4 regions of the Bradyrhizobium sp. SUTN9-2 genome follow, and region 2 is predicted to be linked to each of the others. Evidence: predicted binding sites of a transcription regulator. Region 2 holds the regulator's gene; each other region holds the start of a gene.
What was found. The regulator LexA, encoded in region 2, represses DNA repair genes until DNA is damaged. The targets are predictions, from matches to a motif close to TGTTCNNNNTGTGTTCNG.
Positions count from the first base shown of each region.

Region 1: the regulator LexA is predicted to act here: its motif matches at 3,269-3,286, upstream of XF30_RS37020 (DNA recombination protein RmuC).
Region 3: the regulator LexA is predicted to act here: its motif matches at 4,941-4,958, upstream of XF30_RS35835 (ribonuclease T2 family protein).
Region 4: the regulator LexA is predicted to act here: its motif matches at 4,138-4,155, upstream of XF30_RS05450 (helicase-related protein).

Region 1 covers NZ_LAXE01000001.1:7,960,717-7,967,988, forward strand. Annotated here, with positions in the region: gene dapE (succinyl-diaminopimelate desuccinylase) at 1-510, shown strand, start outside; gene truA (tRNA pseudouridine(38-40) synthase TruA) at 684-1,421, opposite strand; gene fmt (methionyl-tRNA formyltransferase) at 1,560-2,483, opposite strand; gene def (peptide deformylase) at 2,620-3,147, opposite strand; gene XF30_RS37020 (DNA recombination protein RmuC) at 3,317-4,516, shown strand; partial or broken gene XF30_RS37025 (GIY-YIG nuclease family protein) at 4,650-4,951, shown strand; gene XF30_RS37030 (AmpG family muropeptide MFS transporter) at 5,147-6,508, shown strand; gene XF30_RS37035 (hypothetical protein) at 6,643-7,077, opposite strand; gene recR (recombination mediator RecR) at 7,166-7,272, opposite strand, start outside.
Region 2 covers NZ_LAXE01000001.1:4,271,237-4,278,508, forward strand. Annotated here, with positions in the region: gene XF30_RS19860 (glutamine--tRNA ligase/YqeY domain fusion protein) at 1-41, shown strand, start outside; gene XF30_RS19865 (nuclear transport factor 2 family protein) at 59-445, shown strand; gene XF30_RS19870 (ComEC/Rec2 family competence protein) at 569-2,848, shown strand; gene XF30_RS19875 (GAF domain-containing protein) at 2,855-3,796, opposite strand; gene XF30_RS19880 (hypothetical protein) at 4,014-4,448, opposite strand; gene lexA (transcriptional repressor LexA) at 4,834-5,535, opposite strand; gene XF30_RS19890 (molybdopterin molybdotransferase MoeA) at 5,712-6,920, opposite strand; gene XF30_RS19895 (hypothetical protein) at 7,052-7,272, shown strand, end outside.
Region 3 covers NZ_LAXE01000001.1:7,727,842-7,735,113, forward strand. Annotated here, with positions in the region: gene XF30_RS35800 (branched-chain amino acid aminotransferase) at 1-180, opposite strand, end outside; gene XF30_RS35805 (MarR family winged helix-turn-helix transcriptional regulator) at 518-1,060, shown strand; gene XF30_RS35810 (response regulator) at 1,057-1,788, shown strand; gene XF30_RS35815 (ATP-binding protein) at 1,809-3,197, shown strand; gene XF30_RS35820 (DUF3617 domain-containing protein) at 3,368-3,898, opposite strand; gene XF30_RS35825 (hypothetical protein) at 3,944-4,243, opposite strand; gene XF30_RS35830 (hypothetical protein) at 4,427-4,888, shown strand; gene XF30_RS35835 (ribonuclease T2 family protein) at 5,004-5,696, shown strand; gene XF30_RS35840 (23S rRNA (adenine(2030)-N(6))-methyltransferase RlmJ) at 5,820-6,680, shown strand; gene XF30_RS35845 (cold-shock protein) at 6,959-7,174, shown strand; gene XF30_RS35850 (outer membrane protein) at 7,245-7,272, opposite strand, start outside.
Region 4 covers NZ_LAXE01000001.1:1,165,296-1,172,567, reverse strand. Annotated here, with positions in the region: gene XF30_RS05455 (RNA-binding S4 domain-containing protein) at 131-382, opposite strand; gene XF30_RS05450 (helicase-related protein) at 414-3,857, opposite strand; gene XF30_RS05440 (DUF3108 domain-containing protein) at 4,562-5,365, opposite strand; gene rpmB (50S ribosomal protein L28) at 5,973-6,281, shown strand; gene XF30_RS40035 (phospholipase effector Tle1 domain-containing protein) at 6,794-6,970, shown strand; gene XF30_RS05425 (hypothetical protein) at 7,052-7,272, shown strand, end outside.

The DNA.
Region 1 (7,272 bases), 3.7 Mb from region 2:
CTGATCGTCGCGATCTCCGACGAGCCGCTCGACCATGGCAGCGCGCAATTCCAGGCGTCCAATCTCGAATTCGTCTCGGTCGACGTCGGCAACAAGGCCTTCAACGTCATCCCCGGCGAGGCCCGCGCAAGATTCAACATCCGCTACAACGACAACCACACCCAGGCGAGCTTGCGTGAATTGGTGGAGACGCGTCTCGCCAAAGCCTGCGGCAACCGCATCAAGGCCCGCATCGTCTGGGAGCCCTCGAACTCGAACGTGTTCGTGACCAAGCCGGGTCCGTTCACCGATCTCGCGGTCTCCGCGATCGAGGAGGTGACGGGGCGCAAGCCCGAGCTCTCGACCTCAGGCGGCACGTCGGATGCGCGATTCATCTCCTTCTATTGCCCCGTGATCGAGTTCGGCCTGGTCGGGCAGACCATGCACCAGATCGACGAGCGCGTGCCGGTGGCGGATCTGGAGAGGCTGACGAAAGTGTATCGCGGGATTTTGGCGCGGTATTTTGCTTGAGGCAGTGTTGCCTCCATAAACACGACCCTCATCGCCCGGCTTGACCGGGCGATCCAGTATTCCAGAGACGGCAGTGATTGAGCCGAGAGGCCGCGGCGTACTGGATGCCCCGGTCAAGCCGGGGCATGACACCGAGGTTTGGCGAGAGCGTGCCCGCTCTCTGCGCCGCTCGCCTAATAATCCACCTTCATCAAATACAGCCCCTCGGGCGGGGCGACGATGCCGCAGGCGGTGCGGTTGCGGGCTTTGAGTGCGGCGGAGAGATCGTCGGCGGTCCAGCGGCCCTCGCCGACCCAGACCAGGGATCCCACCATCGAGCGCACCTGGCTGTGCAGGAACGAGCGCGCCGAGGTGATGACGTTGATCTCGCGGCCATCGCGGATCACGTCCAGCTGGTCGAGTGTCTTCTCCGGCGATTTGGCCTGGCACTCGGTGTCGCGAAAGGTGGTGAAATCGTGCTTGCCGAGCAGGCGCTGCGCCGCCGCGTGCATTGCGTCGGCATCGAGCTTGCGCGGCACGCGCCAGGCGTGGCCGACATCGAGCGCGAGATTGGCGCGAGTGTTGACGATGCGATAGCGGTAGTGGCGCTTGACCGCCGAGAAGCGCGCCTCGAAATCGTCGGGCACGATCTCGGCCTCGAGCACCGCGATCGGATGCGGGCGCAGATGCGCGTTGAGCCCGTCGCGAAAACGGCCCGGCGGAAACTGCTTGTCGACGTCGACATGCGCGACCTGGCCGCGCGCATGCACGCCGGCATCGGTGCGGCCGGCACCGTGCACGCGCAGATCCGCCCCGGTCATCGCCTTCACGGCCGCCTCGAGCGCGCCCTGCACCGACGGCAGCGTGTCCTGCACCTGCCAGCCGAAGAACGGCGCGCCGTCATATTCGATGGTGAGCTTGTAGCGGGGCATCGTGTCCAGTTTCGTCGTCATTGCCCGCCTTGTGCGCTGTTGCGCACTGGGGCGGGCAACCCAGTACTCCGCAGCTTATCCGATTGACCGAGAAGCCTCGGCGTACTGGATACCCCGCCTTCGCGGGGTATGACAGTGTCAGGTGAATTTGGATCCCGCCTTTAACGGCACGCCGCGCAGGAAGTCCGCGGCCTGCATGCGGGCCTTGCCCTCGCGCTGCAGCTCGATGATGCGGATGGCGCCGTCGCCGCAGGCGACGATAAGCTGATCGTCGAGCACCTCGCCAGGCGCGCCGGCGCCTTGCGCCAACTCGCAACGCAGGATTTTGACGCGGGCATCGTCAAGCTCGCTCCAGGCGCCGGGGAAGGGCGAGAGGCCATGGACGTGGCGCAGCACTGCGCGCGCCGGCTTTGTCCAGTCGATCCGCGCCTCGGCCTTCTCGATCTTGGCGGCGTAGGTGACGCCGTCCGCGCTCTGCGCCTTGAGCTGGAGCCCGCCGCGTTCGAGCGCGGCCATCGCGCGCACCATCAGGTCGGCCCCCAACCGGGACAGGCGATCGTGCAGGTCGAGCGCGGTCATGCCGTCGGTGATAGCGATGCGCTCGGCCATGGCGACGTCGCCGGTATCGAGGCCGACATCCATCTTCATCACCATCACGCCGCTCTCGGCGTCACCTGCCATGATGGCGCGGTTGATCGGCGCAGCGCCGCGCCAGCGCGGCAACAGCGAGGCATGCAGATTGTAGCAGCCGAGTTTTGGCGCATCGAGGATCGCCTGCGGCAGGATCATGCCGTAGGCGACGACAACGGCCGCGTCGACATCGAACGCGCGGAACTCCGCCAGCGCCTGCTCGGACTTCAGCGTCTTCGGCGTCAGCACGGGAATGCCGAGCTTTCGCGCGGCCTCCTCGACCGGCGTCGGCTGCAATTGCAGGCCGCGCCGGCCGCCCGGCTTGGGCGCGCGGGTGTAGACCGCCGCGATCTCGTGCCCATGCGCGACCAGCTCGAGCAGCGTCGGCACGGAGAAATCGGGCGTGCCCATGAAGATGAGGCGAAGGGGCATTTGACGAGACAATCCTTGAAACGAGCAAGGTACTCGTCATGGCCGGGCTTGTCCCGGCCATCCACGTTCGTCCTGCTCGCGGCGGCAAAGAACGTGGATGCCCGGGACAAGCCCGGGCATGACGGCGGAGGAATTATCACTCCGCCGCGCGCTTGGCGGCTTTCTCGAACTTCTTCATGACGCGGTCGCGCTTGAGCTTGGACAGATAGTCGACGAACAGCACGCCGTTGAGATGGTCGATCTCGTGCTGGATGCAGGTGGCGTAGAGGCCTTCGGCATCCTCCTCGTGCACCTTACCGTCGAGATCGGTGAAGCGCACGCGCACCTTCGCGGGACGCTCGACCTCCTCATAATATTCCGGGATCGACAGGCAGCCTTCCTCGTAGACCGACAGTTCCTCGGACGAGGCGATGATCTCGGGGTTGATGAAGACGCGCGGCAGCGGCTTGGTCTCGCCGTTCTCGTCGCGCTTGGCGAGGTCCATCGTGATCAGACGCAAGGGCTGCGCAACCTGGATCGCCGCCAGCCCGATGCCGGGCGCGTCGTACATGGTCTCGAACATGTCGTCGGCAAGCTTGCGGATCTCCGCCGTGACCTTCTCGATCGGCTTGGAGACCAGGCGCAGCTGCTTGTCGGGCAGGATGATGATTTCTCTGAGGGCCATGGCCGCGATTTAAGCCGCGCGCCGGATGCGGTCAATGCGGCCCGGAACCCCTTAACCCCTCGCTAACCATAAAACTTCACCTTTCATTAACCATGAAAATTAGGGCCCGGTTAACCCAGAATGTTCCCTCTTCGTTCGCGAGAGCGCAGCGAATCGGCTACAAGGCGGCATGAACGAGATCATTGTCATGCTGGGCGACTGGCCGGTGCGCATCGTCGATGCGCTGATCGGCTTCGGTGCGCTCGTCCTCATCCTGCTGGTTGTGATTGCGGTTGTGATCGCGCGCTCGGGGCGGCGTGGCGCGGAACTCGCCATGGCGAACGCAATCCGTGCCGACGAGCTCGAGGAGCGGCTCGCCCAGGTGCTGCACGCCCAGAGCGAGGCCTCGGGGCGGGTCGACGCCATGACCCAGGCGCTCGCCGGCCGCCAGGCCGAGATGGCGCGCGCCGTCAACGAGCGACTTGATTCGGTGACGCATCGGGTCGGCCAGTCCATGGAACATTCGACCCGCAACACCATGGAGAGCCTGCGCGCGCTGCATGAACGGCTCGGCATCATCGACAACGCGCACAAGAACCTCACCGACCTCACCACGCAGGTGACCACCCTGCGCGACGTACTCGCCAACAAGCAGTCGCGCGGCGCGTTCGGCCAGGCGCGGATGGAGGCGATCGTCCAGGACGGTCTGCCCAAGGGCTCCTACGAGTTCCAGTTCACGCTCTCGACCGGCAAGCGGCCGGACTGCGTCGTGTTCCTGCCCGATCAGCGCCCGCTCTGCATCGACGCGAAGTTTCCGCTGGAGGCGATGACGGCGCTGCACGACGCCCGCACCGACGAGGAGCGGCGCGTTGCCACGCAGCGGCTGCGCGGCGACGTGATGAAGCATGTCAGCGACATCGCGGAAAAATACCTCGTCACCGGCGAGACCCAGGAGATGGCGCTGATGTTCGTGCCGTCGGAATCGGTCTATGCCGAGATCCATGACGGCTTCGACGACGTGATCCAGAAGGCCTATCGCGCCCGCGTCGTGCTGGTGTCGCCGTCGCTGCTGATGCTCGCGATCCAGGTGATGCAGCAGATCATGAAAGACGCGCGCATGCGCGACGCCGCCGACCAGATCCGCACCGAGGTGATCAAGCTCGGCGACGATCTGGGGCGCCTGCGCGACCGCGTGCTCAAGCTGCAAAAGCATTTTGCCGACGTGAACGAGGACGTCCGCCAGGTGCTGATCTCCGCCGACAAGATCGAAAAGCGCGCAGGGCGAATCGAGGAGCTCGATTTCAGCAAGAGCGATGCGCCGGAGGCGCCGCGCCTGGTGGCGACGGGAGCGGCAGAGCTGTTTCCGCGCAAGCTCCAGGCGGGGGAGTGAGACTAGGGCACACTGTCGTGCCCCGCGAAGGCGGGGCATCCAGTACGCCGTGACGATCGTTGTTAAGCCGACGTGCCGGCGTTTACTGGATCGCCCGCCTTCGCGGACGATGACGGCGGAATGGAAGGCGAAGATGGATCCACGCCAGTACGACGTGTACATTCTCGCCAGCCGAATTGGCGGCACGCTCTATATCGGCGTGGCGAACGATCTCATCCGCCGGTGGCGCAGCACAGGTTGAAGGTCATCGAAAGCTTCACGGAGAAGTACGACGTTGCCCGACTTGTCTACTTCGAGCAGTTCGACCATCCCGAGAATGCGATCAAGCGGGAGAAGCGGTTGAAGAAGTGGAATAGGGCCTGGAAGGTCCGCTTGATCGAGCAGCATAACCCAAACTGGGATGACCTCTATCCTGGGATAGCCGGACCATCATGATGGCGTCATGCTCGATGTCATGCCCCGCGAAGGCGGGGCATCCAGTATTCCGCAGCCCGTGTGGTTGAACCGAGACGCCGCGGAGTACTGGATCGTCCGCCTTCGCGGACGATGACACCGAGCGTGTTGGAAGCTCTCCCGTCTCACCAGCTACCGCGAGGGTCTTTTCCCCCAGAATCTGCTAACACGCCCCCCATGACCGCACCCGACGCGACCTCCCCTGCCGCGGCTTCTGCCGCCTCGTCCTCCTGGCGCGACAGCCTTGCCGTTTACCTGCAGCCGCGGGTGCTGATCGTGCTGTTTCTCGGCTTCTCCTCGGGGCTACCGCTGGCGCTGTCGGGATCGACGCTGCTGGTGTGGATGGCCGAGGCCGGGGTTGATCTTGGAACGATCGGGCTGTTTGCGCTGGTTGGAACGCCCTACACGCTCAAATTCCTGTGGGCGCCGCTGGTCGATGCGCTGCATGTGCCGTTCTTCACGCATGCCTTCGGACGCCGCCGCGGGTGGCTGGTGTTTTCGCAGCTGCTGCTGATCGGCGCGATTCTGCTGTTGGCGCTGACCGATCCGGCACGTTCGCCGCTGCTGGTCGCGCTTGGTGCGCTGCTGGTCGCGACGATGTCCTCGACGCAGGACATCGTGGTCGATGCTTTCCGCGTCGAGAGCCTGCCCGAAAGCGAGCAGGCCGCCGGCATGGCCGCCTATGTCGCCGCCTATCGCATCGGCATGTTGGTATCGACCGCAGGCGCCCTGTTCATCGTCACCGGCTTCGAGGCGATCGTTCCTCGTGGCGCTGCCTGGATGTGGGGCTATGTGGTGATGGCGGCTCTGGTGCTGATCGGCACGGTGACTGCGCTCGCCGCTACCGAGCCCGCACAATCCGCGCGCGCCGAGGCCGCCACGCAGGACGAGGGCGCGCTCACGCGGGTGTTCCATGCGGCGCTGGGCGCGTTCTCGGAATTCCTGCGACGCAAGGAAGCATGGGTCGTGCTCGCCTTCGTCGTGCTGTTCAAGTTCACCGACGCGTTCTCCGGCAACATGACCGTGCCGTTCGTCATCGATATCGGCTTCACGCGGAACGACTATGCCGTGATCGTCAAGGGCGTCGGCATCATCGCGACCCTGGCCGGCGGCTTTGCCGGCGGCTTCGTGGCCCGACGCTATTCGCTCGCGACCAGCCTGTGGATCGGCGGCATCGTGCAGGCGATGTCCAATTTGTCGTTCTCGTGGCTTGCGATTGTCGGCGTCAACGAATGGGCGCTGACGCTGGCGATCACCTCCGACAATTTCTGCAACGCCATCGGCACCGTGATCTTCGTCGCCTATCTCTCGGCGCTGTGCCAGAACCCGCTGCACACGGCGACCCAATATGCACTGCTGACGGCGCTCGCCGCCGTAGGACGGACCTATTTGTCGTCGGGCGCAGGCTATCTGGCGAAAGCGACGGGCTGGCCGATGTTCTTCGCGATCTCCGTCCTCGTCGCCATCCCGAGCCTGATGTTGCTGGCGTACTTGCAGAAGCGCGGGCATTTCGAGGCACTGGGGCCGGTGCGGGTGTAGGCACCCCTGTCATGCCCCGCGAAGGCGGGGCATCCAGTACTCCGAGACAGTCGTGATCGACCGAGAAGCTGCGGCGTACTGGATCGCCCGCCTTCGCGGGCGATGACACCGGAATCGGGGAGACGACTCCACCCCTACTGCTTCTTGATCAGGCTCCACTTCGTGATCACGGCCTCGCTCATCTGGCCGGGATCGCTGGCGCAGGCGACCTCGTCCACCTTCACGGAGATCTCCTTGCCGACGAAGGATTTCAGCTGGGCGGCCTGCGCCTCGCTGGAGGTGACGAGCTGGAACGTCTCGGGGCCGGTTTCGAGATTGCAGAGCCCGTTCGGCGGCGGCAGGCGGCGCGGTTCCGACGTGATCTGGTAGGTCGCGACGCGCTTGCCGTTCTTGACGTCGCGCACCTTCATCGCGTTGAGCTCGCCGGAGAGCACATCGCCAGTGTTGATCGGCTTGCCGGGCTTGGACGGCGGCAGCGCCGCGTCGCCCTGCTGCGCGGAGATGGCCGGGGTCACCAGCATCAGCATCGTCGCGACCAAAGCCCATCGCGTGGCGAAAAGTTTCGTCATGTCGTCCGTTCCGTAAAGTCTGGATGGAGATTCCTGTTTTGACGCGTTTTCTTCACGCGAACCGGTATCCACTTCGCTCGAAAACGCTCTAGAACAGGGTGCGCTGCCGCATCGCAGCCGATAGCGTACCTTCATCGAGATAATCAAGCTCGCCGCCGACGGGAACCCCGTGGGCGAGCCGCGTCACCTTCACAT
Region 2 (7,272 bases):
GTCTGCGCGACACGTTCGCGAAGGAAGTCGCCAAGGGTTGAGAAGGGCTGAGCAGGACATGAGCAGCGAGGCCGACGCCATCGTTTCCGCCATCATCGCGAAATGGTGCGCCGGCTTCGCGGCGCTCGATGCGGCCGCGCTGTCCTCGCTCTATGCGAGGAACGCGTTCTTCTTCGGCTCCAATCCGAAGCTCTATCGCGGCCGAGATGGCGTCGCCGACTATTTCAACGGCCTGCCGCGCTGGGGGAGGCCGAGCGCGACCTTCTCCGACGTGCACGCCGCGCAGGCCGGCCCTGATCTGATCAACATGGCCGCGACCATCACGTTCGATCTCGCGGGCGAGCGGGATGATCTCGTCGTCAAGATGAGCTGGGTCATCATCCGCGAGGACGGCGGCTGGAAGATCGTCAATCACCACGCCTCGTCGCAGGCGCCGCTGATCTAGCAACGGGCGCCAGCCCGGAGAAAAGTAGGGCGCTCTTCGCCTGTTCCCGATCCGTACCGCTATTCGTGCAGCCGCACGGTCCGGTAGCCTCCGCAGCCGTCGCGTATCGTAAGGTGCAGGGGAATGGCGGAGCCGGGCCGGCCAGGACGGTCCCAGGGAGTTGCCGGGACGTGGCCGGTCGGCCGCGCCGCCCCGGCCGGCGGCTTGGCGCCAGCGGGCCTCGGCATCTGGCCGGCGATCATCGAGACGCTGCGCCAATGGGCTCGGGGCGAGGCCGGGCCTGGCCGGCTGTTGCCGTGGGTGCCGGTCGCCTTCGGCGGCGGCATTGCGCTTTATTTCGCCGCCGATCATGAGCCGGTGCTGTTGGTGGTTGCCGCCACAGCCATCGCGCTGATGCTCGGCGCGGTGCTGCTCCGGCGGAGCCGGCTGTTTGCGCCCGCCATCATGCTCGCGGCGGTCGCGGCTGGTTTTGCCGTGGCGACCTGGAAGACCGCGCGTATCGCGCACACCGTTTTGGCAAAACCGCTCTATTCGGTGTCGCTGTCGGGCTTCGTGGAAGCGCGCGACATCCGCGAGCGCACCGATCGCTTCGTGCTGCGCGTCAGCGCGATGGAGGCGCAGCGCAGCGACGTCAAGCTCGAGCGCGTCCGCCTCTCGGTGCGCAAGGGCACGGCGCCTGAGGTTGGCAGCTTCGTGCAGCTGAAGGCGCGGCTGCTCCCGCCGATCTCGCCGGTGCGCCCCGGCAGCTATGATTTCTCGCGCGACATGTTCTTCCAGGGCATCGGCGCCTCCGGCTTCGTGATGGGCGCGATCACGGCGTCCACACCGCCGGATGGCGGCGGCCTGCGGCTGCGCTATGCCGCCTTCATGCAGGGCCTGCGCGACGCGATCGACGCGCGCATCCGCGCAACGCTCGAAGGCGACAACCGCGCGATTGCGACGGCGCTGCTCACGGGGCGGCGCGATGCGATCACCGCGCCCGTGAACGATGCCATGTTCGTCTCGGGACTCGGCCATGTGCTGTCGATCTCCGGCTATCACATGGCGGTCGTCGCCGGCGTCGTCTTCTTCGCGGTGCGCGCGCTGCTGGCCTTGATCCCGGGGCTGGCGGCCGGCTCTGCCATCAAGAAATGGTCGGCCGCCGCGGCGCTGGTCGCGGCCGCGTTCTACCTGTTGCTGTCGGGCGCGGAGGTTGCGACGCAAAGATCGTTCTTCATGACGGCGGTGGTGCTGATCGCAGTGATGGTCGACCGCCGCGCCATCACCTTCCGCACGCTGGCGGTTGCCGCGCTGATCGTGCTTGCGGTCGCGCCGGAGGCGTTGGTGCATCCAAGCTTCCAGATGTCGTTTGCGGCAACGCTCGGGCTGGTGGCGCTGGTGCAGATCGGCATGCCGAACCTGCTCGCCTCGCCCGATCATTCCGCGACGGCGCGGATCGCGTTGTGGGGCGGCCGCGAGATCGCGATGCTGTTCCTGGCCTCGCTGATCGCGGGGCTCGCGACCACGCCGTACGCCGCCTTCCACTTCCATCGCGTGACCCCATACGGCGTGCTCGCCAATCTCGGCGCCATGCCGGTGGTCTCGGCGCTGGTGATGCCGGCCGGGCTGTTGGGGCTGCTCGCGGCGCCCTTCGGGCTCGACGGCGTGTTCTGGTGGTTGATGGGGATCGGCATCGAGTGGATGGTCCTGGTCGCGCGCTGGGTGGTGGCCCTGCCGGGCGCCGTCGGCCGCATTCCCGCCTTCGGGATCGCGCCGCTGATCGCAGCGAGCCTCGGGCTCATCGTGATGGGCCTGTTGCGCACGCCCTTGCGCTGGTCCGGCGCCCTGGTGCTGCTGGCAGCGATCCTCTGGGGACTGTCGGTGCGGCAGCCCGATATCCTGATTGCCGGGGATGGCGCGAGCGTCGCCGTCCGGGGCGGGGATGGGCGCTTGCAGGTGATCCGCGCCAGCAAGGACAGCTTCCTGCTGAAGGAGTGGTTGGCTGCCGATGCCGATCCGCGCGATGCCGGCAACGCCTCGTTGGCGAGCGGGGTGTCGTGTGACGAGTCCGGCTGCGTGGCGCCGCTCGCGGACGGACGACTGATCGCGTTGGCGACGCGTATCGACGCGCTGGCCGATGATTGCAGCCGCGCCGCGCTGGTGGTGACGGCGCGGCCTGCGCCACCCGATTGCGCGGCGATGGTGGTCGATCGGGCGCGTCTTGCCAGTCAGGGCGCACTGGCTCTGACGAGACGCGGCGAGGGCTTTTCGGTGCAGGCGGTGAGGACGAGGGGAGCAAGCCGTCCCTGGCTGCCGGCCGGCGCCGGCGAGGGAGATTTCGACGGCAGCCTCGTGCCGAAGGCGGCCGTGCCCCGCAACCGGGACGCAACGCCATCGGAGGCCGACTTGCAGGCCGACGATTGACGCGGATCACAAATACCAGGCCAGCACGGCGTCAAGCCTTCCGTTGCCGATAACCGGCAGGGCCACCATTCGGCTCAGCCCGGCTGCGCAGGCTTCGGAGCCGGCGATCGAGCCGTCAGAGGTGAGATCGTCGTTGAGCGCGGGCATGCCGGCGGCCCAGGCGCCGCCGATGCTGCCTTCGCCCCTGGCGATGGACTGCGCCGCATAGCGTGCGGCGAGGTCGGTCTGCGCGCTGCAATCGCCGGCGCGAAAGACCAGCGCCGAACGGTCCTCGTTCGGGACCCAGATCTCGAAGCGTCGTGCAATCGGCGTTGCCTGCGCGGAGAGGAATGTCAGAACCCAGGTCTGGTCGGTACCGGTTCGGTAGGGCACGCCGACGCCGAGATTGATCCCGACCTTGGCGGCGTCCTCCCAGCGCAGGAAACTCTTGGCGTCGTGCAAGTCCTTGATGATCAGCGGCAGGCCCGCCTTCCAGGTGCGTCCGGGCAGGCCGAAGCCGCGTGGAAATCTGGTGTGGCGGGAGTTGAATTCGAACATGTCCGCGGTGCCGTAATAGCCATCGACGAGCCCCATCTCATGCGAGAGATCAGGATCGTTGTGCCAGAGTTCGATCGCGCCGACGTGCGCCTCGTCGTCGCCACAGAACAGCACCAGCACGGCTTGCAGGAATTCGCCCGCGAACACCGGCACCGCCACGCCGCAGGTGAGGCCGGCCGCAGCGGCCTGATCGGTCCGCTTGAAATAGGAGTTGGCGAATTTCGTGAGGATGACGGGGTGGCCACAGGTCCAGGCCTTGCCGGGAAGTCCCTCGTCATATCCGAAGTGCAGCTCTTCGCTGACGGCTTTGAACGCGGACAGCCCATCGTCGTAGAGGCCGCCGCCGAATTCCAGCCGCATGCGCGTCCGGTCGGGTACCCAAAGTTCAACGACGCGAATGAAGGTCTTCATCGAGCGTGTCCGCCGCCTCAAACCACGACAGCATCGGTCATTTGGCTGCGGAGCGGACGTTCAAAATGCGGGCAGCACGGCCCAAACTTCGTGCGACGACGAGGCGCGGCGGTGGGCTCGCCGATCGAATGTCCTGAAACACAAACTTACCGGGCTCGCCGGCCTCGGCCGGCGACGGCAATTTCAATCCCGGGCTCGGCCTGTCGGCCGAAGGGCGTCAGCCGATCGGCAGGCGCGTGATCGTGGGCCGCGTGTCGGCGACGATCTGCGGCTTGTGCTCGCGCTCGGGGGCTGGCTGCGTCACCGGCAATTGCAGCACGGTCGCGCGCTGGCCTTCGACGAGCTGCGTCACCAGCACGTATTTGCCGTCGGGGAATTCGATCGCGTCATGATGGCGATCGGGAATGTGCGGGTCGATCTTGCCGAACTTGCCGACGCGAGAGTTCACGGTGCGCGTCCAGATCCAGCGGTTGTCGTAGCGGACGTTGTCGGCGAAAGCGAGCTCCGTCCCCGGCAGCAGACAGACCGCGACGGAGGGATCGGCTTCGGAAGCGAAACCGCGCGTCGAGGTGCCGCGGAAGGTTGTCGTGACGATCGTCTCGCCGACTTCGGCGGGGCGCGTCGCGACGGCATGCAGGCTGTAGTCACACATCGGGTGCTCCTCATGCTGGGATAGCGACCCGCGTCTCTTTCGAGGCGCAGGCCTCTATCAGAGTGGAAGCATACAACGCTCTGCTCGGTTATGGGCAAATCTGCGGCTCGCGTCCGCAGCGCGCGATCACATTATCTTTCCCGGATTCGATAGGAACAAACCTCGCGTCCTTGCATTCGGCCGGAGCTATCAGCACTGCCGGCACAACTCTACCGGCGAAGCAGAAATGGCTGCGCGCCTGCGCGGGGGAATGTCGCGCGGGAAGATGGACCGGACAGCCGGCGCAGAACCAGAGAAACCGTCCAGCCGGAGCGGACAAGTATCCGCTCCGATCCTGGATCGCCGATGCCGATCGAAACGCGCGCGGCGCTTGATGTTTCCCGTATCAGTACTTCCGGTAAAGCCCGATCAGCTTGCCCTGGATCTTCACGCGGTTCGGCGGAAGAATGCGGACCTCGTAGGCGGCATTGGCGGGCTCGAGCGCGATCGAGGCGCCGCGGCGGCGGAAGCGCTTGAGCGTGGCCTCCTCGTCGTCGATCAATGCCACCACGATGTCGCCGGTATTTGCGGTCTCGTTGCGCTGGATCAGCGCCATGTCGCCGTCGAGGATGCCGGCCTCGACCATCGAATCGCCGCGCACTTCGAGCGCGTAGTGTTCGCCCGAGCCGAGCATGTCCGGCGGTACGCTGATGGTGTGGCTGCGGGTCTGCAGCGCCTCGATCGGCGTGCCTGCTGCGATGCGGCCCATCACGGGCACCGCGACCGGGCGCTCGCCCTCGTCGGCGGGCGGGCTGGAGCTCGCGCGCACCTTGCCGAGGTTGCCCTCGATCACGCTCGGGGTGAAGCCGCGGCGATTGCCGGCGGCGGCCTGCAGCTCGGGCAGCTTGATCACCTCGATGGCACGGGCGCGGTTGGGCAGGCGGCGAATGAAGCCGCGCTCCTCGAGCGCAGTGATCAGGCGATGAATGCCTGACTTCGAGCGCAGGTCGAGCGCATCCTTCATCTCGTCGAAGGACGGCGGCACGCCGCTTTCCTTCAGACGTTCGCTGATGAACCGCAGAAGCTCGTATTGTTTGCGCGTCAACATCTCGACCAAAGTCCCCCGGTTGATGTCGTTCGATTCCGACACGATGAAGCCGGCACTAAGCCGCTACATCCTCGAAACAAATCATGAACGGACACTATATGTTCGATATGTGTTCCGCAACTGCTTAATTTATGGTGAACGCGGCCAAGCTCGCGGAATGCGTGTGGCTGGGCGGCTCAGACGGGCAGCCGGAGCACCTCGCAAGGCGTGCCGGCCTCGGCCTTCGGCGCGAACGGTGCGCGCAACAGAAGTACCTGTGCCGCAGCGAGATTCGCAAGAAGGGAGGAGTCCTGATGGCTGACCGGAAGGGCGACGCGCGTGCCGTCGTCGCGCTCCTCCAGCCGCGCACGCAGATAGTCCTCGCGCTGGTCGTTGGCGGCGAGATCGCGGCCCAGCACGGCGCGCTCGCGCCGATGATGAATCGCTGAACGGCCCGACAGGGCGCGAATCAAGGGGACCATGAACAGGAAGGCGCACACGTAGGACGACACGGGATTGCCGGGCAGGCCAATCACGCGCATCGCGCCTATCCGACCGTGCATCATCGGCTTGCCCGGCCGGATCGCGATCTTCCAGAACGCCATCGCGATGCCTTCGCCCTTGAGCGCCTGCTGGACCAGGTCGTGGTCGCCCACCGAGGCACCGCCGGTCGTGATCAGGATGTCGGCGCCGCTCTCGCGCGCGCGGCGGATGCCGGCGGACGTCGCCTCCAGCGTATCGGCGGCAATTCCGAGGTCGATGGTCTCGGCGCCCTCGCTGCGGGCGAGCGCATGCAGGGCATAGCCGTTGGAATAGACGATCTGGCCGCGACCAGGCGTGGTGCCCGGCATCACGAGCTCGTCGCCGGTGGCGAGAACGGCAACCCTCGGGCGGCGGATGATGGCGAGATGCGGATGATTCATTCCGGCGGCGAGGGCGAGATCGCGCTCGGTGAGGCGGATTCCCTTGCGCAGCAGCACGTCGCCTTCGCGGAAGTCGACGCCTGCAGGGCGGATGTGCCGGCCGAAAATGGCGGCTTCCTTGATCGTGACATGTTTGCCGTCGGCAGCCGTGTCCTCCTGGATCACGACGGCATCGGCGCCGTCGGGAACGACGCCGCCGGTGAAGATCCGCACGGCTTCGCCGGGGCCGACGCTTCCCGCGAACGGCCGGCCCGCCGCGACCTCGCCGACGACGGTCAACCTCGAATCGTATGCCGCGTCGGCCGTGCGCACGGCATAGCCGTCCATCGCCGACATCGCCTCCGGCGGCTGCGTGCGCCGCGCCGCGACATCGCGGGCGAGCACACGATGGTAGGCCTCGTCGAGGCAAACCATCTGTTCAGCCAGCGGCTCGACGCCGGCCAACACCGCAGCAAGCGCGTCAGAAACCGGCATCAGGGCCACGGGCGAACTCCGCAACAAATCAGGACTGGGTCGGCAAGTTCTAGCCGAGCGGAGGAGCTGAAGCAAAAGGCCTCCCTTGCCAGCCAGGAATCACACTTCCTTTTGGTCTCGACCCGGCTTATCTTCTGCCAATGACAGAACTGCTCGAAAAGGCGCTGAAGGCCGTGCGGCGGCTTCCTGCGGATAGCCAGGACGAGATTGCACGCGCCATGTTGGCGTTGAGCGACGCCGGAGAGGAGGCTGAGGAAGTCGATCCCGGTCATCTTGCGGCGGTCCTCGAGGGGCTCACGCAGGCGAACCTCCGGCAATTTGCGTCTGACGCCGAGATCGAAGCCGCCTTTCGCCGCTTCGA
Region 3 (7,272 bases), 3.5 Mb from region 2:
CTGGAAGTTGGCGCGCGCCTCGATTTTCGCCTCGTACCAGCCGCCCTTGGCCTGGTTGTAGCGGACGATTGCCATGTGATCGGTGAAGACCCGCCCGAAGCCGGGATCCACCAGCTTGGCGACGCGGTCCTTCTCGGGCGTCGGATTGGATGCGGGCTGGATGTCGAATGTCATGCTCATGTCCTTGCCTCCCGCTGCCGGTGGCGGCGCTGTTTCTCGCGCCCGCCTGCCCGTTCGGGCCCGGCTGGCTTGATTGGTTTCTGGCCGGACCGCCGCCAGCCATGTTACGGCCGGTTTCCGCAGCCAGCATGTCATCGAGGACATGCTTTTGCGGAAGGCGGAAGTCCAGTATGTTTTGCCGAAATGCCGCTCGACAATCGCACGGTAGATCTGCTTCGGCCGTCGCCGCCTGTCCGGCTCTCTCCGGCCGTCCTGCTCCGATGCCACCCGGCGCGAAACGATCTAAAATTTCGTGCGGGTCGATCGTTTTGTAACATTGAACCCAAGATACGTCAATATGCCTGACATAAATTTCGCGACTCCTTCTCAAGACGCTGCCGCGCCCCGGCCGGCCGCAGGCGATGGAGGCAATTTGCGCTGGGATATCATCGAGCTGCTGTTCTTCGCCTATCGCGATTTCGTCGGCGATCCCGACCAGGAGCTGGAGGCGTTCGGCTTCGGCCGGGCCCATCACCGGGTCATGCATTTCGTCTACCGCTATCCCGGGCTCAAGGTCGCCGACCTGCTCGACGTCCTGCGCATCACCAAACAGTCGCTCGGCCGGGTGCTGAAGCAGCTCCTGGACGAGGGTTATATCGTGCAGAAGACCGGCGACAACGATCGTCGCCAGCGCCTGCTCTACGCGACGCCGAAGGGCGAGGCGCTGGTGCAGAAGCTCGCCGGGCTGCAGACCACGCGGATCACCAGGGCGCTCGCGGAGATGGGTCCGCAGGACGCCGAGACGGTCAAGCGATTCCTGCGCGCGATGATCGACCGCGACGACCCGGACAAGGTGCTGGAGACGATCTTCGCTTCCGTCAAACAAGACGCCAAGGAGTGACCGTGCCGCTCGCTGCCACGCTCGCCCGCCCGCCGGTGCAACCGGCCGACGATGCCCCGCATCTCTTGCTGGTCGACGACGACCGCCGCATCCGCGACCTGCTCTCGCGCTTTCTTGCAAGTGAAGGCTACCGCGTCACCACCGCGGCGAGCGCCGGCGATGCGCGCTCGAAGCTGATGGGCCTGCATTTCGATCTCCTGATCCTCGACGTCATGATGCCCGGCGAGACCGGCTTCGACCTCGCCCGCTTCATCCGCACCTCGTCGTCGGTGCCGATCGTGATGCTGACGGCGCGCCACGAGGCGGAAGCCCGCATCGAGGGCCTGCAGATCGGCGCCGACGATTACGTCGCAAAACCGTTCGAACCGCGCGAGCTGGCGCTGCGCATCAACAACATCCTCAAGCGCGCCGCGCCGCCGCCGCAGGCCACGACGATCGAGAAGATCGCCTTCGGCCCCTATGTCTACCATCTCGAACGCGGCGAATTGCGCCAGGGCGAGGAGGTCATCCACCTCACCGACCGCGAGCGCGAGATGCTGCGGATTCTCGCGGAGACGCCGGGCGAGACCGTGCCGCGCAGCGCGCTGACCGGCAATGGCACCGTCAACGAGCGCGCCGTCGACGTGCAGATCAACCGCCTCCGGCGCAAGATCGAGACCGATCCCGCCAATCCGCTGTTCCTGCAGGCGGTGCGCGGCATCGGCTACCGCCTGGTGGCCTCGCCCTGAACCGCAGTGAAGCGCGCCAGATGAGCACGATCGATACCGGCCTGACGCTGCTGAAGAGCGCCGCCGGCCGCGTCTCGGCCGCCAACGGCTGGATGGGCAACGCGTTCAAGGGCTGGATGCCGACCGGCCTCTACGCCCGCGCGCTCCTCATCATGATCGTGCCGATGGTGATCCTGCAATCGGTCGTCGCTTTCGTGTTCATGGAGCGGCACTGGAACACGGTGACGCGCCGCCTGTCGGCCGCAGTGGTTCAGGACATCGCCGCACTGATCGACGTCTACAAGGGCTATCCGCAAGATAAGGACCGCAACGAGATCCGCCGCATCGCGCAGCAGCGGCTCGGCCTCGTCGTCGATTTCCTGCCTGCCGGCGACATGCCGCCGCCGGGACCAAAACCGTTCTTCTCGCTGCTCGACCAGACGCTGTCGGTGCAGCTCGGCCGCCAGATCGGCCGCTCGTTCTGGATCGACACGGTCGGCCGCTCCAACCTGGTCGAGATCCGCATCCAGCTCGACGACGCCGTGATGCGCGTGTTCGCGCAGCGCAGCGCCGCCTATGCCTCGAACTCGGAGATCTTCCTGTTCTGGATGGTCGGCACGTCCTCGATCCTGTTGATCGTCGCGGTGCTGTTCCTGCGCAACCAGATCAAGCCGATCCTGCGCCTCGCCGATGCCGCCGAGAGTTTCGGCAAGGGCCGCGAGGCCCCGAATTTCCGCCCCCGCGGCGCGCGCGAGGTGCGGCGCGCGGCCGTCGCCTTCCTGGAGATGAAATCGCGCATCGAGCGCACGATGGAGCAGCGCACCGCGATGCTCGCCGGCGTCAGCCACGATCTGCGCACCATCCTGACCCGCTTCAAGCTCGAGCTGGCACTGATCGGCGACAGTCCCGAGCTCGAGGGCATGCGCAAGGACGTCGACGAGATGTCGATGATGCTGGAGGATTACCTCGCGTTTGCCCGCGGCGATTCCGGCGAACAGTCGCAGCCGACCGACATGGCGCAGGCACTCGAGGAGCTGCGCAGCGATGCCGAACGTCACGGCCATACCGCGACCGTCGCCTTCAACGGCCTGCCCGTGGTGACGGTGAAGCCGGCCTCGTTCAAGCGCTGCCTCGCCAACCTCGTCACCAACGCGGCGCGCTACGGCAAGAACATCGCCATCACCGGCCAGCGCGATCACCGTTATTTGACCGTCACCGTCGATGACGACGGCCCGGGCATTCCCGCGCACTTGCGCGAAGAGGTGTTCAAGCCGTTCCTGCGGCTGGACAACGCCCGCAACCAGGACGAAGGCGGCACCGGCCTGGGGCTCGCGATCGCCCGCGACATCGCCCGCTCCCATGGCGGTGACATCACGCTCGGTGACAGCCCGATGGGAGGATTGAGGGCGAGCGTGCGGATACCGGTGTAGGTGGGGTCTTCCCTTCTCCCCTTGCGGGAGAAGGTGGCGCGAAGCGCCGGATGAGGGGTATCTCTCCGCGCGTCCAAGCCTCATTGAATTCGCGGAGAGAAACCCCTCACCCGTCTCGCCGCTTTGCGGCGATCCACCCTCTCCCACAAGGGGAGAGGGAAAGAGTACACCTACTTCGGCAGCAGCGCCTTCAGCTTGTCCATGTCGCGCGTGTTCATCTTGAAGCCGCCGGGCATGACGATGTCACCGGGCTTCTGATCCGGCTTGCAGGCCCCGAGCCACTTGGCTTGCAGCGTCGTGGTGCTGTCGCGCCCCGCCGCACCGGCAACGCCGCCTTTTGCGTGCGAAGTGGTCTTCACCGTGTAGGCCGAGTTGAAGTCTCCGGTGATCTCGGCATGCGAGGTCGTGCTGACGCCGGCGACGCTGCACTCGGAATCGCTGACATAGCCGGTCGCGGTCTTCTTGATCTCCTGCTTGGCGCAGATCTGCTTGGCCATCGGGGAGACGTTGTTGCTCATCTCCTTGTCGACGGTCTCGTCGGTGCAGTGCTGCATGGTCATCTCGGGCACGGGCGAGCCTGATGTGACCAGCTTCATCTCCCAAAGACCGGCCTTGCGCAGGGGCAGTTCGTCGGCGCCGGCACTGCCTGCCGACAATGCGAGGCAAAGCGTCGAGCCGAGCAAAGCGAGTTTGCGCGTCATGAGGGAAGCTCCCGGCTGAGAGAAGTGCGGCGCTACGACAGCGCCTCAGTACAGTGTGCGGATCGGCCGGTCGGCGGCGCCATAGGGCACCCAGCGGCAGGAGAACGAGATGTAGCCGCCCTCATAGCCCTGCACGGCCAGGAATTTCGCCACCTTGCCGTAGCGGGCGCAATGATCGACCGCGACCTGGCGCGCATCGACCCGGGTCGCCATCGAATAGGCGATGATGCCGCCGGTGTCGTTGCCCTTGAACGGCGGCACGTAATCGGCGCGCGCCGACTGGCTCGCCATCATGCCTGAGACAACCAGGCTGGCAAGAAGGCCCGCGGCCGCAATGATTCGCATTCCCGTCACTCCAATTGGCTGGCGCCAGTTTACGGTGCCGCGACGCACGTGAAAAGAACCGAACCCCTGTTGGCCGCGACACTTGGTCAAGTCCTTGCGAAGTGTTGCCGCGCTGCACTTGACCTCCTCCAACCTTCGCGGCACCGTCCGGCCTTCGCAAGACCTTAGCTGCCCGGATTGATCATGCGCGCCCCCTTCGAGAAATCGCTCCGTTTCGCCGCCGTGCTCGGCCTCATGTTCGGAGCATTGTCACTCGGCGAGGCCAGGGCCGCCAATCCGCTGGAGCTGAATTTCTGGCTGAGCGGGCCGCGCTATGACGGCGCCGTCGCCCCTTGCGACTGGGCTCTGCCGAGGATCGTGCACGAATTCGCCGAAAAGGAATCCAAGTTCTGGAATTCTTCGTTGCAGATCACCGGCTTCTCCGCCGTTCGCGAAACCGCGTTCCGGCCCTGGCAGTCCGACAACATTCCGCGCCGCTATTGCACCGGCGAGGCCATGCTCAATGACGGCAAGCCGCGCAAGGTGCATTTCTCGATCATCGAGGATGGCGGCTTTGCCTCCTACGGCAACGGTGTCGAATGGTGCGTCGTCGGCGTCGACCGCAACTGGGCCTACAATCCGGCGTGCCGCGCCGCCAAGCCCTGATTCCAGCAGCGGCTGGCTGGGCTGATCAGCCGGCCGACGACAGCTCCAATTTTGTTCTTGAAATGTTCCCATCGCCTGCTAGGCTGTGTGCACAGTCTAGTTGAGGGGCGTCGCCATGTTTTACTCCAGATTGCGTTCGTTGTCCCGTTTGATGATCTCGCTCACTCTTGCTGCGGGGTTGGCTAGCCTCGCCGGCGGTGCGAAGGCACAGGACAAGCGGCAGAACGCCCCGGGCGAGTTCGATTTCTATGTGCTGGCGCTGTCGTGGTCGCCCTCGTTCTGCGAGGAAGCAGCCGAACGCGGCGGCCGGTCCCAGATGCAATGCGGCGGACGGCCCTACGCCTTCGTGGTACATGGGCTGTGGCCGCAATACGAGAACGGTTTTCCGGAGTATTGCCAGCGCCCGGCGCCGCGGCTGAACCGCAACATCGTCTCCTCGATGCTCGATTTGATGCCGGCGCCGGGCCTGATCTTCAACGAATGGGACAAGCACGGCACCTGCTCCGGGCTGGAGGGCCGCGGCTATTTCGAGATGATCCGCAAGGCGCGCGCTGCGATCAAGATCCCGCCCGAATATCTCGATCTGGCGCAGGCCAAGACCGTCGCGCCGGCGGAGGTCGAGGAGGCCTTCATCAAGGCCAATCCGGGTCTCAGCAATGCCGCCGTCTCGGTCACCTGCAACCGGACACGGCTGTCCGAGGTCCGCATCTGCCTCAGCAAGGACCTGCAATTTCGCGCCTGCGACGAGATCGAGCGCCGCGCCTGCCGCCGCGACCAGGTGACGATGCCGCCGATCAGGGGCGGGTAGCTCAGTCATTGCGAGCGCAGCGAAGCAATCCAGAGTGCCTCCGCGGACGCATTTCTGGATTGCTTCGCTGCGCTCGCAATGACAGGGGTTAGGATCGCGCCAGACAACGTAGTCCTCTCCGCCATGAACTACCGCCACGCCTTCCACGCCGGCAGCTTCGCCGATGTCATCAAGCACATCGTGCTGGCGCGCATCCTCACTTATCTGCAGGACAAGCCGGCAGCGTTCCGCGTCATCGACACCCACGCCGGCGCCGGCCTCTACGATCTCGACAGCGACGAGGCGCGCCGCGGCGGCGAATGGCTGACCGGCATCGCGCGGCTGCTGCAGGCGCGCCTGTCCAACGAGAGCGCAGCGCTGACGAAGCCCTATCTCGACATCGTCCGCGCCTTCAACCCAAAGGGGGAGCTCAAGGCCTATCCGGGCTCGCCGTTGATCGCGCGCGGCCTGCTCAGGCCGCAGGACCGGCTCGTCGCCTGCGAGCTCGAGCCGAAGGCCCGCAAAGCGCTGATCGATGCGCTGCGCCGCGACGAGCAAGCCCGCGTGGTCGATCTCGACGGCTGGGTGGCGCTGCCGGCCTTCGTGCCGCCGAAGGAGCGGCGTGGCCTCGTGCTGATCGATCCGCCCTTCGAGGCCAAGGACGAGTTCGAGCGGCTCGGCGAAGCCTTCTCGGCAGCGTTCGCGAGATGGCCGACCGGTATCTACGTAATCTGGTATCCCGCCAAGAACCGGCGCGCCACCGACACGCTGGCGCAAACCGTGGCGCGGCTCGCAGCTGCAGCAAAGCCGCCTGGAAAATGCCTGCGCCTCGAATTCAGCGTCGCGCCGCAAGCCGACAGCGCCGCCCTCACCTCCACCGGTCTCCTGATCGTCAACCCGCCCTACACGCTGCACGGCGAGCTCAAGACCATTCTGCCGGAGCTGGAAATACCGCTCGGCCAGGGCGGTGCTGCCAGATTCCGGCTGGAGGTGCCCAAGCCTTAGCGCCAAGCATTGACGCCAAGCCGTAACACTCCGGCATTCTTGGGAAAAATATGCAGGACCGGTAGTCAATCTGCAAAGAACCGTATTATGCTATTTCCGTGACTGGCTTTACGTTCCGCTTCCGCGAATGGTTGCGGCGGAGTGAAGGCCCTAAGAAAGATCCCGCCGGACCGATCAGGTCCGTCCAAGGATGGCCAGCTCCCGGGCTCCGTAAGGCCCGGTCATGTCGCGACGTGAGTCTGCGTCGCGACGGAGGAGCAATGAGGGGGAGTTTCCCGATGGCCATGACGGGAACGGTCAAGTTCTTCAACGGCGAGCGCGGCTACGGCTTCATCAAGCCTGACGACGGCGGTCGCGATGTTTTCGTTCACATCACCGCTGTGGAGCGGGCGGGACTGAAGGACCTCGCCGAAGGACAGCGTATTACTTTCGAAGTCGAACCGGACAAGAAGGGGAAGGGACCGAAGGCGGTCAATCTGGTGATCCTCTCCTAGCAAGCCTGGCGAAAAAAAATCCCGGCCGCGAGCGGCCGGGAGGCTGGTCCGGTATTTTCTTCTTTGGATGTCAGAAGCGATAGTTCACGCCTGCGCGG
Region 4 (7,272 bases), 3.1 Mb from region 2:
AACGCTCCGAAAAGCTCTTTTAGAAGTCGCGGCTTGCCTAGCGCGGATGGCCGGGCGCCGCAAGGTCGGGAAGGCCCGATCATGACGGCTTTGTGTGTTTGATCGATCAAGAAATGAATGCAAAGCGCAATTAATTGCGCGTCCCGAGCTCCTCGTAGAGCACGCGAGCCGAGGCGGCATCGCCACGGCGCTCGTTGAAGGCGGTGACCTTCAGCACGCGCACGGTGCGATCGAGCGCGATGGTGAGGACGTCGCCAAGCTTGATCGCATGGCCCGGCGACGTCTCGCGCACGCCGTTGACGCGGACATGGCCGGTGACGACGAGCTCGGCCGCGGAGGTGCGCGCCTTCACCACCCGCGCGTGCCACAGCCATTTGTCGATACGCTGCCGCTCGGTCGTCGTCGTCGTGGGATTACTCCTTCCGCCCCAGCTGCTCTTTCAGCGCGGCGAGCTTGGCGAAGGGCGAGTTCGGATCGATCGGACGATCGCGCTCGCGCGGGTTCGCGCTCGAGGCGTAGGGACGCAGCGAGGGACCCGACTCGCGATCACGGCGGTCGCGGCCCTTGTCGCGGTCGCGGCCGCGATTGTCGCGGCCCTTGTCGCGATCTCCGCCGAACTTCTTGTTGTCGCGGTTGCGATCGCGATCCTTGTCGCGGTCCCCCTTGCCCTGGAAGCTGCGATTGCGGTCGTCGCGGCGCTCACCGCCCTCGCCGCCTTCACGCGGCTTGCGGAAGTCGCGTCCGCCATCGCGGCGATGGCCGCCGCCGTGACGATGGCCCGGCTTCGCGCCGTCGGCGGCTTCGCCGGGCGCGGCGCTCGCAGCATCGGGTGCAGCGCCAGCCTCAGCGCCGGGCCGCGGACGCTGGTTGTTGTGGCGCTGATGGCGATGGCGCTCGTGGCGCGGCTTGCGATCCTCGTGACGACCGGCAGGGCGCCAGACCTCGACCAGCTCGGGCTCGGCCGGTGCGACTGTTGCCTCAGGCGCGGCAGCATCGGGGGATGCAGCAGCTTCCGTCGCGGCGGTCTCGGCGGCAGCCGCTTCGAGGCCGGCAGCCTCGGCGGGCGTCGCAGCCTCTTCTGCGGGCGGCGCGATTCCGGGGGCGTCCTCGGGCGTGACGGGCGCTTCCGGAGACGCTTCCAGCGCTGGCTCCTCGTGAGCCGCCGCAGGAGCGGGCTCGTCGTGCGGCTCCATGCCGGGCGCGTCTTCGACGGTGACGGATTCGGCCGTAGCCTCAGCGGCCGGGGCCTCAGCCGGCAGGCCGGCAACGGCTTCAGCCGCAGTCTCGGTCGAGGTCTCCGCGCTGCCTTCAGCGGGCGGCGTCTCGGCCGCGACGGTCTCAGTGACGATCTGCTCGGTCACGACCTGCTCGGCGACCACAGGCTTCGGCGGCAGCGGCGGGCGCTTCTCCATGCGATAGCCGAGCGCGCGCAGCACGGAGGCGAAATCCTCGCCGGCAGATCCGGTCAGCGAGGTCATCGCCTGCGTCACCACGAAGCTGCGGCCGTCGAACGCGCCGGCGGGCTTCTCGCCCGGCGAATTCTCGCGCCAAGCCAGCGCCGGGCGGATCAGGTCGGCGAGGCGCTCCAGAATGTCGACGCGCACCGCGCGCTCGCCGGCCTGCTTGTAGCCGAGCACGCGATAGGCATCGCGCGGCAGCGCCTTGTCGACCGGGAACGAGGTACGCCCCGAGGAGGCCAGATGCTGCGCGCCCGAGAGCGCGGAGAGATCGACATTGTCCTGCTTCAGCGCCCAGAGCAGCGCGGCGAGCGCACGCGCGGCGGGCTTGAGCAGGCCGGGGAAATAGATGTGATAGGCGCCGAAGCGGACGCCGTATTTGCGCAACACGGCGCGCGAGGACTGGTCGAGATCCTTCAGCTCGCTGGCGATCTTCGGACGCTCAAGCACGCCGAGCGCCTCGACCAGCTGATAGGCGATGCCGCGGGCAATGCCGGTGACGTCCTCGGCCTTCGACAGCTCGAACATCGGCCCGAGCAGCTTTTCGATGTGCGTCTTGAGCCAGAGCTCGAGCCGCGCCTGCACCTTGTCGCGAGGCGCGCCGGTCAGGCGCTCGTCCGAGATGATGCGGATGCGCGGATGCAGCGCCTCGTCTGCGGCAGCAAGGCGCGCCACGGCATCGCCGGTCCAGCGGATGATGCCTTCGGAGGTGAGCACGAACTGATCGTCCGGCGCATTGCCCAGCTTTTCGGCGCGCGCGTTGATCTCGCCGGCGAGCACCGCTTGCGCTGCAGCCTGCAAGGCTTTCGCATCGGAGCCGGCTTCCGCCGCATCCGGTGCAAAGGTGAAGCCATCGAGGCGGCCGATGACATGGCCTTCGACGATGACTTCGCCGGTCTTGCCGATTTCAGTATTCAAGCTCGTGTTCTCCCGCAGGCGGCGCATCAATACACTGGTCCGGCGATCAACGAAACGCTCAGTCAAGCGTTCATGGAGCGCATCCGATAATTTATTTTCGACCTCCCGCGCGATCCCCTGCCAGCGTTCCGGGTCTTTCAGCCAGTCCGGGCGGTTGGCGACGAAGGTCCAGGTGCGGATCTGGGCGATTCGGGCCGAGAGCGTGTCGATGTCGCCGTCGATGCGGTCGGCCTGGGTGACCTGGGACTCGAACCAGGCATCGGGAATGCAGCCCTTGCGCATCAGGAAGCCGTACAGCGTCGTCACCAGCTCGGCATGGGCGGCCGGCGACAGCTTTCTGTAGTCCGGGACCTGGCAGGCTTCCCAGAGCCGCTCCACGGCAGCCTTGCCCTGCGCGATATCGCGCACCTCGCCGTCGCGGGCGGCGTGATCGAGCACGCGCATGTCCTCGGCGATCGGCGCGCGCGTCAGCGTCTCGTGGCCGGGGGCGAGGTTCAGCGAGACCTGGAGCGCGCCGAGCGAGGAGAAATCGAGCTTCGAATTACGCCATTGCAGCACCTTCACGGCATCGAAGGTGTGGTTCTGCAGCGCGTTGACGAGGTCGGGCTCGAACGGCGCGCAGCGGCCCGTGGTGCCGAAGGTGCCGTTGCGGGTGGCGCGGCCGGCGCGGCCTGCGATCTGCGCGAATTCGGACGGTGTCAGGCGGCGGAACTGGTAGCCGTCGAACTTGCGGTCGGAGGCGAAGGCGACGTGATCGACGTCGAGATTGAGGCCCATGCCGACGGCGTCGGTGGCGACGAGATAATCGACGTCGCCGTTCTGGAACATCGCGACTTGCGCGTTTCGTGTGCGCGGCGACAGCGAGCCCAGCACCACGGCGGCGCCGCCATGCTGGCGGCGGATCAGCTCGGCAATCGCGTAAACTTCATCGGCCGAGAACGCGACGATGGCGGTGCGGCGCGGCTGGCGCGTGATCTTGCGATCGCCGGCGAATTCGAGCTGCGACAATCTGGGCCGCGTGATCATGGACACGCCTGGCAACAGGCGCTCGATGATCGGGCGCATGGTGGCGGCGCCCAAGAGCAGCGTCTCGTCGCGGCCGCGGCGGTTGAGGATTCGATCGGTGAAGACGTGGCCGCGCTCGAGATCGGCGGCGATCTGGACCTCGTCGACGGCGAGGAAGGAGACGTCGATATCGCGCGGCATCGCCTCGACGGTCGAGACCCAATAGCGCGGATTCCTAGGCTTGATCTTCTCCTCGCCGGTGACGAGCGCGACGCTGGCCTCGCCGGATCGAGCGGCGATCTTGTTGTAGACCTCGCGCGCGAGCAGGCGCAGCGGCAGGCCGATCATGCCCGAGGGATGCGCCAGCATCCGCTCGATGGCGAGATGGGTCTTGCCGGTGTTGGTCGGACCGAGCACCGCAGTGACGCCCGCGCCGGGTGCGCGCTCGGAAGCGAAGGGGGAGGAGGAAAAAGCCATGTCTATCGGATTAGGTAATGGCGATTTGGGCGAATGTCAGTGCTGGATGGGGCGGTGAGGGGGCTGGCTCTTCGTTCCTCATCCTGAGGAGCGCGTCAGCGCGTCTCGAAGGATGAAGGCCCGGCTGGTGCTGCTGGGCGAGCCAAGCCCCTCGCCCTTCGAGACGGCCGCTTGCGCGGCCTCCTCAGGGTGAGGGGCACACCGCGGGCGTGAAAACGCCCGCCCCAAATCCCGCGCAACTGTCTCACTTTGCGACGCTTTTCCCGTTCGCTTTAAGCTTCGGAACGACTCTAGAACGAATCGCGGCCGAATCGCTGACTCCCCTGTGAGTCCCGTTCCGTTCACGCAACATGTCGCGGGACTCGTCTTGGTTGCGCACTAGATGGAGTTTTGCGGGAGCGCACAAGCGACCGGGGTGGTTAAAGCTGGGGATGGTGTCGAGTCGAATCAGAATCGGGGAGGAGTCAAATGGATTCCCTGAGCAGGCGGGCTGGCCAAACAAAGAGTGCGAAAACAACCCCATGCACAGTAGGTAAGTGATTGATTTTGCTTAGCCTACGCCGAACGCTCGTCATTCCAGGGCGCGACGCAGTCGCGAGCCCTGAATCCATCGCGCAACCGTCTCTGCGGCCTGATGGATTCCGGGTTCGCGCCAAGGGGCGCGCCCCGGAATGACGGCGGAGAGAGCGGTGCGGCCTCCTTGCCTACTGCGTCTTCGCGACCCTTGGCGGCTGGGGCGACGTGATGAAGCTGGTGGCTTCCAGCATGGCCGGCCCCAGGGGCGTCGGCACTTTCAGCCAGAACGGGACCAGGATGCGCGTGCCGGCGATCGGGGCGAACGCGATCTCCATGTTGCGCTGGGCGGCGAGGTATTTGATCACCGGGCGGTCGGGGATGTAGCCGGCGATCGGCACGAAATAGATCGCGCAGACCACGACCGGGCCCTTGTAGCCCTTCTCCGCCTTCACGGTCTCCATGCGCTTGAAATCGAGCTTGAGCTCGTAGCGCATGCGGCCGTCGAACACCGGCGCGGAGCTGTGGCAGGCGTCCTGCGAAACGGGATCACCGGTGCCGGGCACGCGCAGCAGCGAGGCCGTCATGGGGTCCCAGACACCGCGGCGGTGCGCCTCGGTGACGACGATACGATCAGGATCGACCGGTGGCTCCGGCAAAATGGCGAAATCCTTCACATTGCCCTTGTCGAGGGTGATGCGGATCTCTTCGGTCTTCTTCTGGGTGGTGGTGGAGGCCTGGTAGCCGGTCGCAACCAGCGCGCCGCCAACGACGCGCCCCTGGCTGGCGCCGGTGCCGGACCCGCCCGTGAACGACTTCAAAAGCCCGGTGGTGCCGCCGGCGGCCGCCGCCGAGAACACGTCGTCCTGGATATCGATGTTCCAAGCGCCCTTGCCGACGGGAATGCCCGCCAGCGTCGCCTCATATTGCGCCTCGAGCTTACCTTGCGCCGCCGCGGGCGCTGCGCCGGACGCCAGGCCCAGCACCGCCGCCAGGCCACAAAGCGCCATCAGCCGGCCGGCCAAGGGGACGTCCAAGCGGACGCCCCGACACAGACAGGCTGAGCGCAGGACTTGCGCGAAATGAAGCGTTGTCGGCACGAAACAATCCAATCAGAGCGCGATATGCTGTTACTTAAGCCAAAACCGGCGACAAACAATGTGTCGGGGCATGCAGCCCCGGGAACTCCACCGGACTCTTCGAGGGCGAATACGCCCTTTATGTGATGGTAAGGGCGACAATCATTGCCGTTTTGGTGATCGGAAGGTAACGGGGGGCGTTCCGAGCTCTCCCCACCCTCAGCTGTCATGCCCCGCGAAGGCGGGGCATCCAGTACGCCGCAGTGCCTCTGGTCAGCCGCGCCGCCGCGGAGTACTGGATCGCCCGCCTTCGCGGGCGATGACACCGAGGATGGGGCACGAGATCCCGGGTTCGGGCTCTGCCCGCCCCGGGACGACGGGCCAAAAACGGCCCGTCGCCTTGACGCAAGGCCCCTTCCCCCCTATACGTCCGCCCGCTCCCTGCAAGGACGAAAGAATTTGCCCCCGTGGCGCCGAAATGGCGGCCGCACTCGTTGGGGGTTCGAACTAAAGGATTTATGCCATGTCTCGCCGCTGCGAACTGACGGCCAAGGGCCCCCTCGTCGGCCACAAGGTCAGCCACTCCAACATCAAGACCAAGCGCCGCTTCCTGCCGAACCTCGTCAACGTGACGTTCATCTCGGAAGCCCTGGGCCGCAACGTGCGCCTGCGCGTCTCCACCAACGCGATCAAGAGCGTCGACCACAATGGCGGCCTCGATGCCTACCTGCTCAAGGCCAGCACCGAGGCGCTCTCCCCGCGCGCGGTCGAGCTGAAGCGCGCCATCCAGAAGAAGGTCGGCGACACCCAGCCTGCGAAGCAGGCGAGCTGAGATTTTTTGGAATTGGGCGGGGGCTAAGTGGCGTCGCGTGGCGTAAGCTTAGCCAGTAGAGTTTGAGTAGCGGCCGGATCGGAAGATCCGGCCGTTTTTGTTTTGTGGGCGGCGCCTGCGTACCGACGAAAGTGTACTTGCGTGCGGCGACTCATCTAAGCATCTTTTAGTTGCTCCAAATTTGAGTCGCCGCCTCACCACTCGTGAGCAATTTCAAGACGAATTCCGTCGGAAAGTTGAGAATCAATCGACCGCCTTTTAGATACGCCTACGCCCTTGTCAAAATATAAATCTAACTTGCCCAAAGTTTTCGATTCGCGCAACCTGTGGTCGCACTCGACGCCACTTTTGCCGCGCTGCACCCCAGCACACCATTTCCCTCCTCTCGGGATGCCCCTTCATCCGATGGCCTTGGTTCTCCGCCATACTCGCTCCGGTAGCATCCGCCGGCACGCCCCGTAGAGCACGCGCGCGACACCGACCGCGCCCCCTCACCGAACAACCTCGTCCATCTGTTGGACGGCACCGGCAACGAGATCTCGGAGAACATCTCCAACGTCCTGAAGCTCTATCGCTGCCTGCGCAAGACGGACAAGCCCACGCCGCGACAGATGGCGCCCTTCGACTCCGGCGGCCGTCACCGCAGCGCCACCCGTAAACAGCTCGCGCGCGCGTTAACCGTCCATTAACCAACGCATCCTAGCCTGCTGCAATCGTCCAGCCATCACTAGCTCGAAATCCCTTCCCGGTTCGCTCCAGGAGAAGCGCGGATGTGCGTTGAGTTGTTGACGTATGCCGATCTCGGTGCCCGCCTCAATGTCTCGCGCGAGGCCGCGCGGGCAGTGGCGCGGCGTCGGCGGTTGCCGCGCTCGCGGTCGGACGACGGCAAGGCGGTGGTGAGCGTCGATCTCGCCACTCTCCGCTACACCCCCCGCCCGCGACGAGCCCGCCGGGCAGATCCCATCGCGACCTCCCTGGCCAGGATCGAAGC